Regions from separate parts of the Klebsiella sp. WP3-W18-ESBL-02 genome, predicted to be linked through region 1. Evidence: predicted binding sites of a transcription regulator. Region 1 holds the regulator's gene; the other holds the start of a gene.
The links. The regulator Fur, encoded in region 1, represses iron uptake genes when iron is present. The targets are predictions, from matches to a motif close to ATAATAATGAGAACNACTATCAA.
Positions count from the first base shown of each region.

Region 2: the regulator Fur is predicted to act here: its motif matches at 2,635-2,657, upstream of zupT (zinc transporter ZupT).

Region 1 is NZ_AP021972.1:3,562,132-3,567,647, reverse strand. Features, by position in the region: gene chiP (chitoporin ChiP) at 335-1,741, shown strand; gene chiQ (ChiQ/YbfN family lipoprotein) at 1,792-2,130, shown strand; gene fur (ferric iron uptake transcriptional regulator) at 2,252-2,704, opposite strand; gene fldA (flavodoxin FldA) at 2,997-3,527, opposite strand; gene ybfE (LexA regulated protein) at 3,678-3,971, opposite strand; gene ybfF (esterase) at 4,101-4,865, opposite strand; gene seqA (replication initiation negative regulator SeqA) at 5,048-5,516, shown strand, end outside.
Region 2 is NZ_AP021972.1:729,470-734,985, reverse strand. Features, by position in the region: gene H7R56_RS03605 (DUF1190 family protein) at 1-510, shown strand, start outside; gene H7R56_RS03600 (glutathionylspermidine synthase family protein) at 516-1,676, shown strand; gene ygiD (4,5-DOPA-extradiol-dioxygenase) at 1,680-2,468, opposite strand; gene zupT (zinc transporter ZupT) at 2,664-3,437, shown strand; gene H7R56_RS03585 (fimbrial protein) at 3,800-4,372, shown strand; gene H7R56_RS03580 (fimbria/pilus outer membrane usher protein) at 4,426-5,516, shown strand, end outside.

The sequences.
Region 1 (5,516 bases):
ATTAATAGTAATATCCTGGGTCTGATACGTTCGTTTTTTTTTACAACTCCCATCACACATTCTGAATGTAAACGGTCTCATTAACATTCCACTCAGGCCCCGCAAGGGCTGGCGTGGATAAATGTTAATAACGCATTACGTTACACATTGAAACCAAATATGTGCGCTTTGTCATAATCCTGCACTCTTGTTGCGGAAAAGGATTGATAATTCGCGTCGCGAAAAATAGTCTATCCGTGTACTAAATATCTTTTTCCAGAAGTTCATTTTTTTTAAGTTTTATTTTTTGCCTCTGCTTTGCGGCGGCATTTTAAAAGTCAAAGAGGATATAACTATGCGTACGTTTAGTGGCAAACGTAGTACGCTGGCGCTGGCTATCGCCGGTGTGACAGCACTCTCAGGTTTTGCAATGACCCCGGAAGCCAAAGCGGAAGGGTTTATTGATGATTCAACATTGACCGGTGGCGTCTATTACTGGCAGCGTGAACGTGACCGTAAAGATGTGACCGACCACGACAAATATAAAACCAACCTTTCCCACTCCACCTGGAACGCTAACCTTGATTTCCAGTCTGGCTATGCGGCTGACATGTTCGGTATTGATATTGCGGCGTTTACCGCAATTGAAATGGCGGAAAGCAGCGAAAGTGGCCACCCGAACGAAATTGCCTTCTCGTCGAAAAACAAAGGTTACAGCGAAGATTACAGCGGCGATAAGAGCGGTATCAGCCTGTATAAAGCGGCAGCTAAATTTAAACTGGGCCCAACCTGGGCACGTGCCGGTTACATTCAGCCAACCGGTCAAACCCTGCTGGCGCCGCACTGGAGCTTTATGCCGGGTACCTATCAGGGTGCTGAAGCCGGGGCGAATTTCGACTACGGCGACAACGGTGCGCTGAGCTTCTCGTACATGTGGACCAACGAGTATAAAGCGCCGTGGCACCTGGAGATGGACGACTTCTATCAGGCCGATAAGAAGACCAAGGTTGATTATCTGCACTCCGTTGGCGCGAAATATGATTTCAAAAACAACCTGGTGCTGGAAGCGGCATTCGGTCAGGCGGAAGGGTATGTTGATCAGTACTTCGCCAAAGCCAGCTACAAGTTTGATATTCCTGGCGGCCCGCTGACCACCAGCTACCAGTTCTACGGTACGCGCGACAAGGTTAACGACGGCAGCGTAAACGATATCTATGATGGCACCGCCTGGCTGCAGGCGCTGACATTCGGCTACAAGCTGAACGAAGTCTTTGACTTCCGCCTGGAAGGGACCTGGGTTAAGGCCGACGGTCAGCAGGGTTACTTCCTGCAACGTATGACCCCGACCTACGCATCGTCCAACGGTCGTCTGGATATCTGGTGGGATAACCGTTCTGACTTCAACGCCAACGGCGAAAAGGCGGTCTTCTTCGGTACCATGTATGACCTGAAGAACTGGAACCTGCCGGGCTGGGCAGTAGGGGCTTCCTATGTTTATGCATGGGATGCGAAGCCAGCGACCTGGCAGAGCAACCCGGATGCTTACTACAACAAAAACAACACTATCAGAGAGTCTGCATACAGTCTGGATGCGATGTACACCGTACAGGAAGGCCGCGCGAAGGGTACGCTCTTCAAACTGCACTTCACTCAGTATGACAACCACTCCGATATCCCGAGCTGGGGCGGTGGTTACGGCAACATCTTCCAGGATGAGCGCGACGTGAAATTCATGGTTATCGCTCCGTTCACTATTTTCTGATGCATGATGCGGCAGGGGGAGACCTCTGCCGCCGCTAAGAGGCTCATCGTATGAAAAAACTGATTATGGTTGCTCTGATGGCCGCAGGGCTGACCGCCTGTGTTCAGCCGCCAGCGCCAAAAGAAGACAGCAAGCTGAAGGATGCCTACAGCGCCTGTATCAACACCGCGCAGGGTAATCCGGATAAAATCGAAGCCTGCCAAAGCGTGCTGAACGTGCTGAAACAAGAGAAGCAGCACCAGCAGTTTGCTAACCAGGAAAGCGTGCGCGTGCTGGATTATCAGCAGTGCATTCAGGCAACCCGTACCGGTAACGACCAGGCGGTAAAAGCCAAATGCGATAAAATGTGGCAGGAAATTCGCAGCAACAATACTCCTGCGCAAAAATAAATATTCCGCCACGCTAATAACTGAAAAAACCGCTGCTTGCAGCGGTTTTTTTATGGCCAATATCTGACGGCAGGCGAAAAAAAACCAGCGGATAGCGCTGGTTTTTAACGAAGACGACGCGTTATTTTTCTACGGCGTCGTGAGCGTGTTCATCTTCACGGCAGTCGCCTTCAGCGCAGTGGCCGTACAGATAAAGACTATGGTTAGTCAGGCGAATACCGTGCTTCGCGGCGATTTCACGCTGGCGAGCTTCAATGGAATCATCGCTAAACTCGATCACTTTCCCGCAATCAAGGCAGATCAGGTGATCGTGGTGATGCTGCTGGGTCAGTTCGAAAACGGATTTGCCGCCTTCAAAGTTATGACGGGTAACGATGCCAGCATCGTCAAACTGGTTCAGGACGCGGTAAACCGTCGCCAGACCAATTTCTTCACCCATGTCGATCAGGCGTTTGTATAAGTCTTCCGCACTGACATGGTGGTTGTCCGGCCCCTGAAGCACTTCCAGGATCTTTAACCGTGGAAGTGTGACTTTCAGGCCAGCCTTCTTTAATGCGGTATTATTGTCAGTCATGCGGAATCTGTCCTGTTGCTAAACGATTAACTTCCATCAGCGAAAGTATCACAGAGAATTCACCCGTTTTAATGCGTCTCATTATAGAATGACCCTATTGAAATGAAAACAGCAAGACTTGGGTAAACTAAGCTTTCAAAAACGAGGCTTCATCGACAAACTCCCGATGAGACCGCGCTAAATCAGAAGATATTGTACAGGTATGCGCTAAAAAGTTAAAAAAATGTAGCTATTATTTTGATTGCTTTTACCTATTAATGAGGCGCAATTTCATAATTGCGCCTCATTATCATCAGGCGTTTTTAATTTCGTCCAGGTGCAGTTCTTCCGCGACCTGTTTAACCCATTTTTCAACGCGCTCTGCGGTCAGCTCCGGCTGACGATCTTCGTCAATGGCCAGACCGACAAAGTGGTCGTCATCGGCCAGACCTTTAGAGGCTTCAAAATGGTAGCCCGCGGTCGGCCAGTGGCCGACGATGGTGGCGCCGTTTGGTTCAATGATGTCACGGATGGTGCCCAGCGCATCGCAGAAGTATTCCGCATAATCTTCCTGATCGCCGCAGCCGAACAGCGCAACCAGCTTACCGTTGAAGTCCACTTCTTCCAGTGATGGGAAGAAATCATCCCAGTCGCACTGTGCTTCACCGTAGTACCAGGTCGGGATACCCAGCAGCAGGATATCGTAGCCCGCCAGGTCTTCTTTGCTGCTCTTGGCAATGTCGTGAACGTCTGCGACATCTTTACCAAGCTGTTTTTGAATCATTTTTGCGATATTTTCGGTGTTCCCGGTGTCGCTACCGAAGAAGATGCCAACGATTGCCATGAGTAAAATAACCTCTTGAAACTTAATGATATGGTGGTGGCTTATTGCCCACAGATAAGGGCAATCATAGCAGAACAGAGAAGCGTGCGGAAACAGCTATCGTGCCGGACTGCACACTCTGCTACATGAAAGTGTGTTCTGGGGGATTTTTCAGACGTTCCCCTGTCCGTGCAACAGGGCTAACTGGCTCATCAGAATTTCTTCGATGAGTTCGCTACGGCTCATGTCACGGGCAGTTGCCAGCTCGTTAAGCGCATCAACGGCGTCGCTGTTCAGTTTGAGCTCGACGCGCTTAAGCCCGCGAACTTTATCGCGTTTGAGCTGATTGCGCTTATTAATGCGGAGCTGTTCGTCACGCGAAAGCGGATTGGTTTTGGGTCTTCCCGGCCGACGCTCATTTGCGAACAAATCTAATGTCGTACGGTCCGTTTGTTCTTTTGCCATGGTTCAGAGTGACTTCGGGGAAACAAGCTACCGGGCGGTGCCCGATGCAGACAGCGCGCAATCATACAACAGTGGGGCCCGCACGCCAACGACCACGGCCATTCTGACGCGCGGTCGATGCATTTTTAATCACTCTGCGAGGTAGCGGCGGATGGCACGCAGTACCGCATCCGGTTTTTCCGCGTGCACCCAGTGTCCTGCACCGGCAATGACGTGCGCTCTGGCCTGCGGGAACTGGGCGAGCAGATCGGCGCGGTAGGCTTCCGTAACGTACGGCGAGTTGCCGCCGGGAATAAACAGTGCCGGATGATCCCAGGCCGGAATGGCCTCCCAGCCCACGATATGCGGGTATTGTTCCCACAGCACCGGTACGTTAAAGCGCCAACCGCCGTCAACGAACGACTTCAGCAGGAATTGAATGACGCCCTCTTGATGCAAATACTCGCGCATGACCGTTGCCGCTTGTTGGCGAGTGGCAACTCCGGCGCTGGTGACGGCGTTAATGGCGGCAAAAATCTCATCGTGACGGCGCACGTGGTAGTCCACCGGCGCAATATCGATCGCGACCAGGCGGTCAATCCGCTCCGGAGCCAGCGCGGTCATCGCCATGACGGCTTTACCACCCATGGAATGGCCAATCAGCGTGGCTTTTTCAATCTGGTTGGCGTCCAGGGTATCCAGCAGATCCTGCGCCATGGCCGGATAGTTCATCTCGTCGGCGCGAGGAGACAATCCGTGGTTACGCATATCGACCTGAATGATGTCGTGGTCAGAAACCAGGTCACGCGCCAGGATGCCCAGGTTATCCAGGCTGCCGAACAGGCCGTGAACCAGAACGATGGGGGAATTATTGTGCAGGTTTTGTGCAGTTTGCGCTCGGAAATTCAATTTCATAGCAAAGTTCTTTTTTTCGCATTGTCGGGTTAGGGTATCATGTTGAGCATTCTAACGCGCAGGGGGAAGTGAGGAACTCATCCGAATTTTGCCGTCCCCCTGGTTTGGCGCTACCCGCTGTTGGGTTTTGACTTTATAATCCCAATAAACTGTATACAGAAAAATAATTGCACCGGATTAAGATGAAAACGATCGAAGTTGATGACGAGCTCTATCGCTATATTGCAGCCCACACTCTGCGCATTGGCGAGAGCGCGTCCGACATTTTACGGCGTATGCTGAAATTCTCCGCCGCTTCCCAGCCGGCAGCCGCTGCTGTCGCGCCGGTCGTCAAAGCCGAACCCGTTGCCGCTCCGGCTCCGGCGGCTACCCCCGTTGCTGAGGTAAAAGCGGTCAAAACCGCCAAAGATAAAGTTCGCGCCATGCGCGAGCTGCTGCTTTCTGACGAATACGCTGAGCAGAAAAAGGCGGTAAATCGCTTTATGCTGGTGCTGACCACGCTCTATTCGCTGGACAACCAGGCGTTCGCCGAAGCCACCGAATCCCTTCACGGCCGTACCCGCGTCTACTTTGCCGAAAATGAGCAAACGCTGCTGAAAAACGGCAACCAGACCAAACCGAAACAGGTTCCGGATACGCCATACTGGGTTA
Region 2 (5,516 bases), 2.3 Mb from region 1:
GGCAAGAGCGCCGAGTGTACAACCACCTTTAATAACGCGCTCAAAGAAGCCGAGCGCACCGCGCCGAAATATGCCAGCCGTGAAGACTGCGTAGCCGAGTTTGGCGAAGGCCAGTGTCAGCAGGCACCGGCTCAGGCGGGCATGGCGCTAACCGGCGAAGGTCAGGCACAGGCACAAAATCAGAGCAGCGGCAGCTTCTGGATGCCGCTGATGGCAGGCTACATGATGGGCCGCATGATGAGCGGCGGCATGGGCGGCTATCAACAGCAGCCGGTCTTCACCTCGAAGAACCCGTCCAGCCCGGCCTATGGTCAATACACCGATGCCAGCGGCAAAAACTATGGCGCCGCGCAGCCGGGCCGCTCGATGAACGTACCCAAAACCGCGATGGCGCCGAAGCCGGCCACCACCAGCACCGTCACCCGCGGCGGCTTTGGTGAGTCGGTGGCGAAGCAGTCCACCATGCAGCGTAGCGCAACGGGGACCACCTCCCGTTCAATGGGCGGCTAACGATCATGGAAAGAGTCAGTATCGTTGAACGCCCGGACTGGCGTGAAAAGGCGACCGAGTACGGTTTTAACTTCCACACCATGTACGGCGAGCCGTACTGGAGCGAAGAGGCTTATTACAAGCTCTCGCTCGCGCAGGTGGAAAAACTGGAGGACGTCACCGCCGAGATTCACCAGATGTGCCTGAAGGTGGTCGAGCGCGTTATCGCCAGCGATGAGCTGATGACGAAATTCCGTATACCCAAGCATACCTGGGGCTTTGTGCGCCAGTCGTGGCAGACCCATCAACCCTCGCTGTACTCGCGCCTCGATCTGGCCTGGGACGGTACCGGTGAGCCGAAGCTACTCGAAAATAACGCCGACACGCCGACCTCGCTGTATGAAGCAGCCTTCTTCCAGTGGATCTGGCTGGAAGATCAGCTCAACGCGGGCAACCTGCCTGCGGGTAGCGATCAGTTCAACAGCCTGCAGGAAAAGCTCATTGAGCGCTTTAACGAGCTGCGCGAGCAGCACGGCTTCCAGCTGCTGCACATGACCTGCTGTCGCGATACCGTTGAAGATCGCGGCACGGTGCAATATTTGCAGGACTGCGCCACAGAAGCTGGCGTCGCAACCGAATTCCTCTATATCGACGATATCGGGCTCGGTGAAAAAGGCCAGTTTACCGATCTTCAGGATCAGGTTATCGGCAACCTGTTTAAGCTTTATCCGTGGGAGTATATGCTGCGCGAGATGTTCTCTACCAAGCTTGAGGATGCCGGCGTACGCTGGCTGGAACCTGCCTGGAAGAGCATTATTTCGAACAAAGCGCTGCTGCCGCTGCTGTGGGAAATGTTCCCGGATCACCCTAACCTGCTGCCAGCCTACTTTGCCGAAGACGATCATCCGCAGATGGACAAGTTTGTGGTGAAACCGATCTTCTCCCGCGAAGGGGCAAATATCTCGATCGTAGAAAATGGCAAAACCATTGAGCAGGTAGAAGGGCCTTACGGCGAAGAGGGTATGATCGTCCAGCAGTTCCATCCGCTGCCGAAATTTGGCGATAGCTATATGCTGATTGGCAGCTGGCTGATTAACGATCAGCCAGCCGGAATCGGTATTCGTGAGGATAGAGCGCTGATCACTCAGGATCTGTCACGCTTCTATCCGCACATTTTCGTCGAGTAACCGTCAGCCTATCTGTACCGACAGCATGCTCAGGGAGCCCATTTCGATGCCATCAACCGGGATCGTGATGGGCTCTTCACCGTCCCACGCGCCCAGAACGTACAGCAGCGGCAGGTAGTGATCCGGCGTCGGGTTAGACAGCGAGCCGCCCTCATGCGCCAGATAGTTCACCAGCGGATGCTGCTCCGTTGGCCCTTTCCAGCCCAGGTTGGCTTTCACGTAGTCGTTAAACGACGTCGCCCACGGATAAGGCGCGGAATCGCCATGCCATTTCGCCGTACGCAGGTTGTGCACCACGTTACCGCTCGCCACCAGCATAATGCCTTCGTCGCGCAGGCTGGCCAGCTTTCGGCCCATCTCAAAATGCCAGGCCGCCGGTTTGGTGCTGTCAATGCTTAGCTGCACCATCGGAATATCGGCATTCGGGTACATTTTAATCAGCACGCCCCATGAACCGTGGTCAAAACCCCACGCTTCTTTATCCAGCGTCACCGGAACCGGGGCCAGCAGCTCAAGCAGCTGCTGCGCCAGCGCCGGAGAGCCCGGAGCCGGATAGTGCGTATCATAAAGCGCCTGCGGGAAACCGCCGAAATCATGAATGGTTTTTGGCGCTTCCATTGCCGTCACGCCCGTACCGCGGGTGAACCAGTGTGCGGACACCACGACGATCGCTTTCGGGCGCGGCAGCGTTTCGCCAAGGTGCTGCCAGGCGCGCGTATAAAGGTTATCTTCGAGCACGTTCATGGGGCTACCGTGACCTAAAAACAGTGCTGGCATTCGGCTACGAGACATGGTGTTATCCTTCCAGAGGTGTTGATTTAATAACACCACATTAACCTGTTTTCAGTGAGGATAAACTCAGATAAGCGTGATGATGATCTTCAGAAAATTTGAATGTAAGGATGACGTAAAGAATGCGTTCAGCCCTCGCAAGGGAAAACGATTTTCAATATCATGAATGATAATCATTATCATAAGGAGTGAACGATGTCGGTACCCCTGATTCTGACATTATTGGCCGGCGCAGCGACGTTTATTGGCGCTTTTCTCGGGGTGATTGGTCAGAAACCGTCTAACCGCGTGCTGGCGTTTTCCCTCGGCTTTGCCGCCGGGATTATGCTGCTGATCTCCCTGATGGAGATGCTGCCCGCAGCGCTTGATGCGCCGGGCATGTCACCGGTGCTGGGCTACGGCATGTTTGTCTTCGGGCTGCTCGGCTACTTCGCGCTGGACCGCGTATTGCCGCACGCCCATCCGCAGGACCTGGTGCAAAAAAATACTCCACCGCTGCCGCGTAATATTCGCCGTACCGCCGTTTTGCTGACCCTGGGCATCAGCCTGCACAACTTCCCGGAAGGTATCGCCACCTTTGTGACTGCCAGCAATAATCTTGAACTCGGTTTTGGTATCGCGCTGGCCGTTGCGCTACACAATATTCCTGAAGGGCTGGCGGTCGCCGGGCCGGTGTACGCCGCGACGGGATCGAAACGCAAGGCCGTATTCTGGGCCGGTATTTCCGGTATGGCTGAGATCCTGGGCGGCGTGCTGGCATGGGCAATTCTCGGCAGCATGGTATCGCCGGTGGTGATGGCATCAATCATGGCAGCGGTGGCCGGTATTATGGTCGCACTGTCCGTCGATGAGCTTATGCCGCTGGCAAAAGAGATCGACCCCAACAACAATCCAAGCTACGGCGTGCTGTGCGGAATGTCGGTAATGGGGTTAAGCCTGGTGATACTGCAATCCATGGGAATCGGCTAACCTGCTGATATCTCCCTTAAATAAGTCAAAATATTTAACAGGAGCGCACGCTGCGCTCCTATTCATTTATTGAATATATTTACATAAATAATTTATTATTCAAAAAGCGCGCACAATAATCATATAAATAAATTCCCATTTTCTCTGTTTACATTCCTTCATAGCGATAAAATCCTTTATTATCCGCAACAACGTTTATTTAATATGAAATTAGTTACTACCGTAATGCGTTCAATTAACGATAAAACACGCTTAAACAATAAACGGAAATTATCATTTTGATTTCGAATTTTATTTCCCAGAAATAAAATATGAGAAATAAATGAATTAACCTGGCAATACTACAAATGAAGGATCTTGATATGAATATGGGAAAAACAGCGCTGTTTGCACTGATTACGGCAGCCTTATCATCAACCGCAGCGCTGGCTGACGTGGACGGCGGCTCCGGCAAAATCACCTTTACCGGTGACGTTATCGCCGCACCTTGCGCCATCAAAGCGGAAGACGTCGACAAGCAGGTTGACCTCGGCGAAGTCCCGGCTAGCTATATCAACTCAAAGGGCCACTCTGACGCCGTGGATTCCAGCATTCATCTGGTCGATTGCGACCTGCCGAGCTCAGACAACGGCCAGGGCTCCCCGATCACGAAAGTGGATGTGACCTTCACCAGCACCGCGGTGACGACTGAAGGCGAAAGCCTGCTGTCCAACACCATGACCGGTGGCGCAACCGGCGTGGGCGTACGTCTGCTGGACGGCACCGGCCAGAATATCACCCTTGGCACCGCCAAAGAGATCGCGCTGGTTCAGGCCTCTTCAGAACAAACGCTGCCGTTCCAGGCCTATATGGAGCTGGTTGACGGTACGAAAGCCACCCCTGCCACCCCTGGCGCGGTGAATGCGAACGCCACCTACGTCCTGTCTTACAAATAAGATACCGGGCGGCCGCCAGGCCGCCTTTTTCCAGATAATCAGGTAGGGACGCCGTGAATATCGACAAAATTACTGCATCAGGCTGCGGTTTATTATTCGCCTGCTCGGCTAGCGCGACGGAATTCAACCTTAACGTGCTGGATAAATCTATGCGTAATAGCGTTGATGTCTCCCTTTTAAAAGATAAACCTGCGGTGCTGCCCGGCGATTATTTCGTCTCGATTGCCGTGAATAAAAATAAAATATCCTCTGGCCGGTTGCTCACCTGGCGACAAGAAGAACAAAACGTAGAACCCTGTATTCCGGTCGATTTGGCCGACAGTTTAGGGTTGAAAGACGAATTTCTCCGCACGCTGCCGGTCGATAACGGCTGCGTCAGTTTTCGCTCACATCCGGAAATGACGCTGAAGCTCGACTTAGCGCAACAGCAGCTCGATATTGCTATTCCACAGGCCTGGATGAACCGGAAGGTCAATGGCTGGATGCCGCCCGCAACGTGGAACGATGGCGTCGCCGGTTTTCTGCTCGACTATAATCTTTTCGCCAGCCGCTATCGTCCGCACGACGGCGGCCACAGCGAAAACCTTAATGCCTACGGCACCAGCGGCATAAACGCTGGCGCGTGGCGGCTGCGCAGCGACTATCAGCTTAGCCAGACCCGCAGCGACGATAGCAGCGAAAGCGCACACACCATTTCCAGAACCTACTTATTCCGCCCGCTCACCGCATTAGGCGCGAAATTAACGCTTGGCGAAACGGACTTTAGCTCCGATATTTTCGACGGTTTCTCCTATGCAGGCGCATCGCTGGTTAGCGACGATCGTATGCTCCCCTGGGAACTGCGCGGCTATGCGCCGCAAATCAGCGGGGTCGCGCAAACCAACGCCACCGTCGCGGTAAAACACGATGGCAGGATCATTTATCAAACCAAAGTCGCGCCGGGGCCGTTTATCATCAGCGACCTCAACCAGTCGGTACAAGGTACGCTGGACGTCGAAGTCACCGAAGAGGACGGCCGCGTCAATACCTTTCAGGTTTCTGCCGCTTCCACGCCATTCTTAACCCGTCAGGGCCAGATTCGTTATAAAGTCACCACCGGGCGTATGCGCCCCGACCTTTCACACAGCGTGGTAGACGACACCTT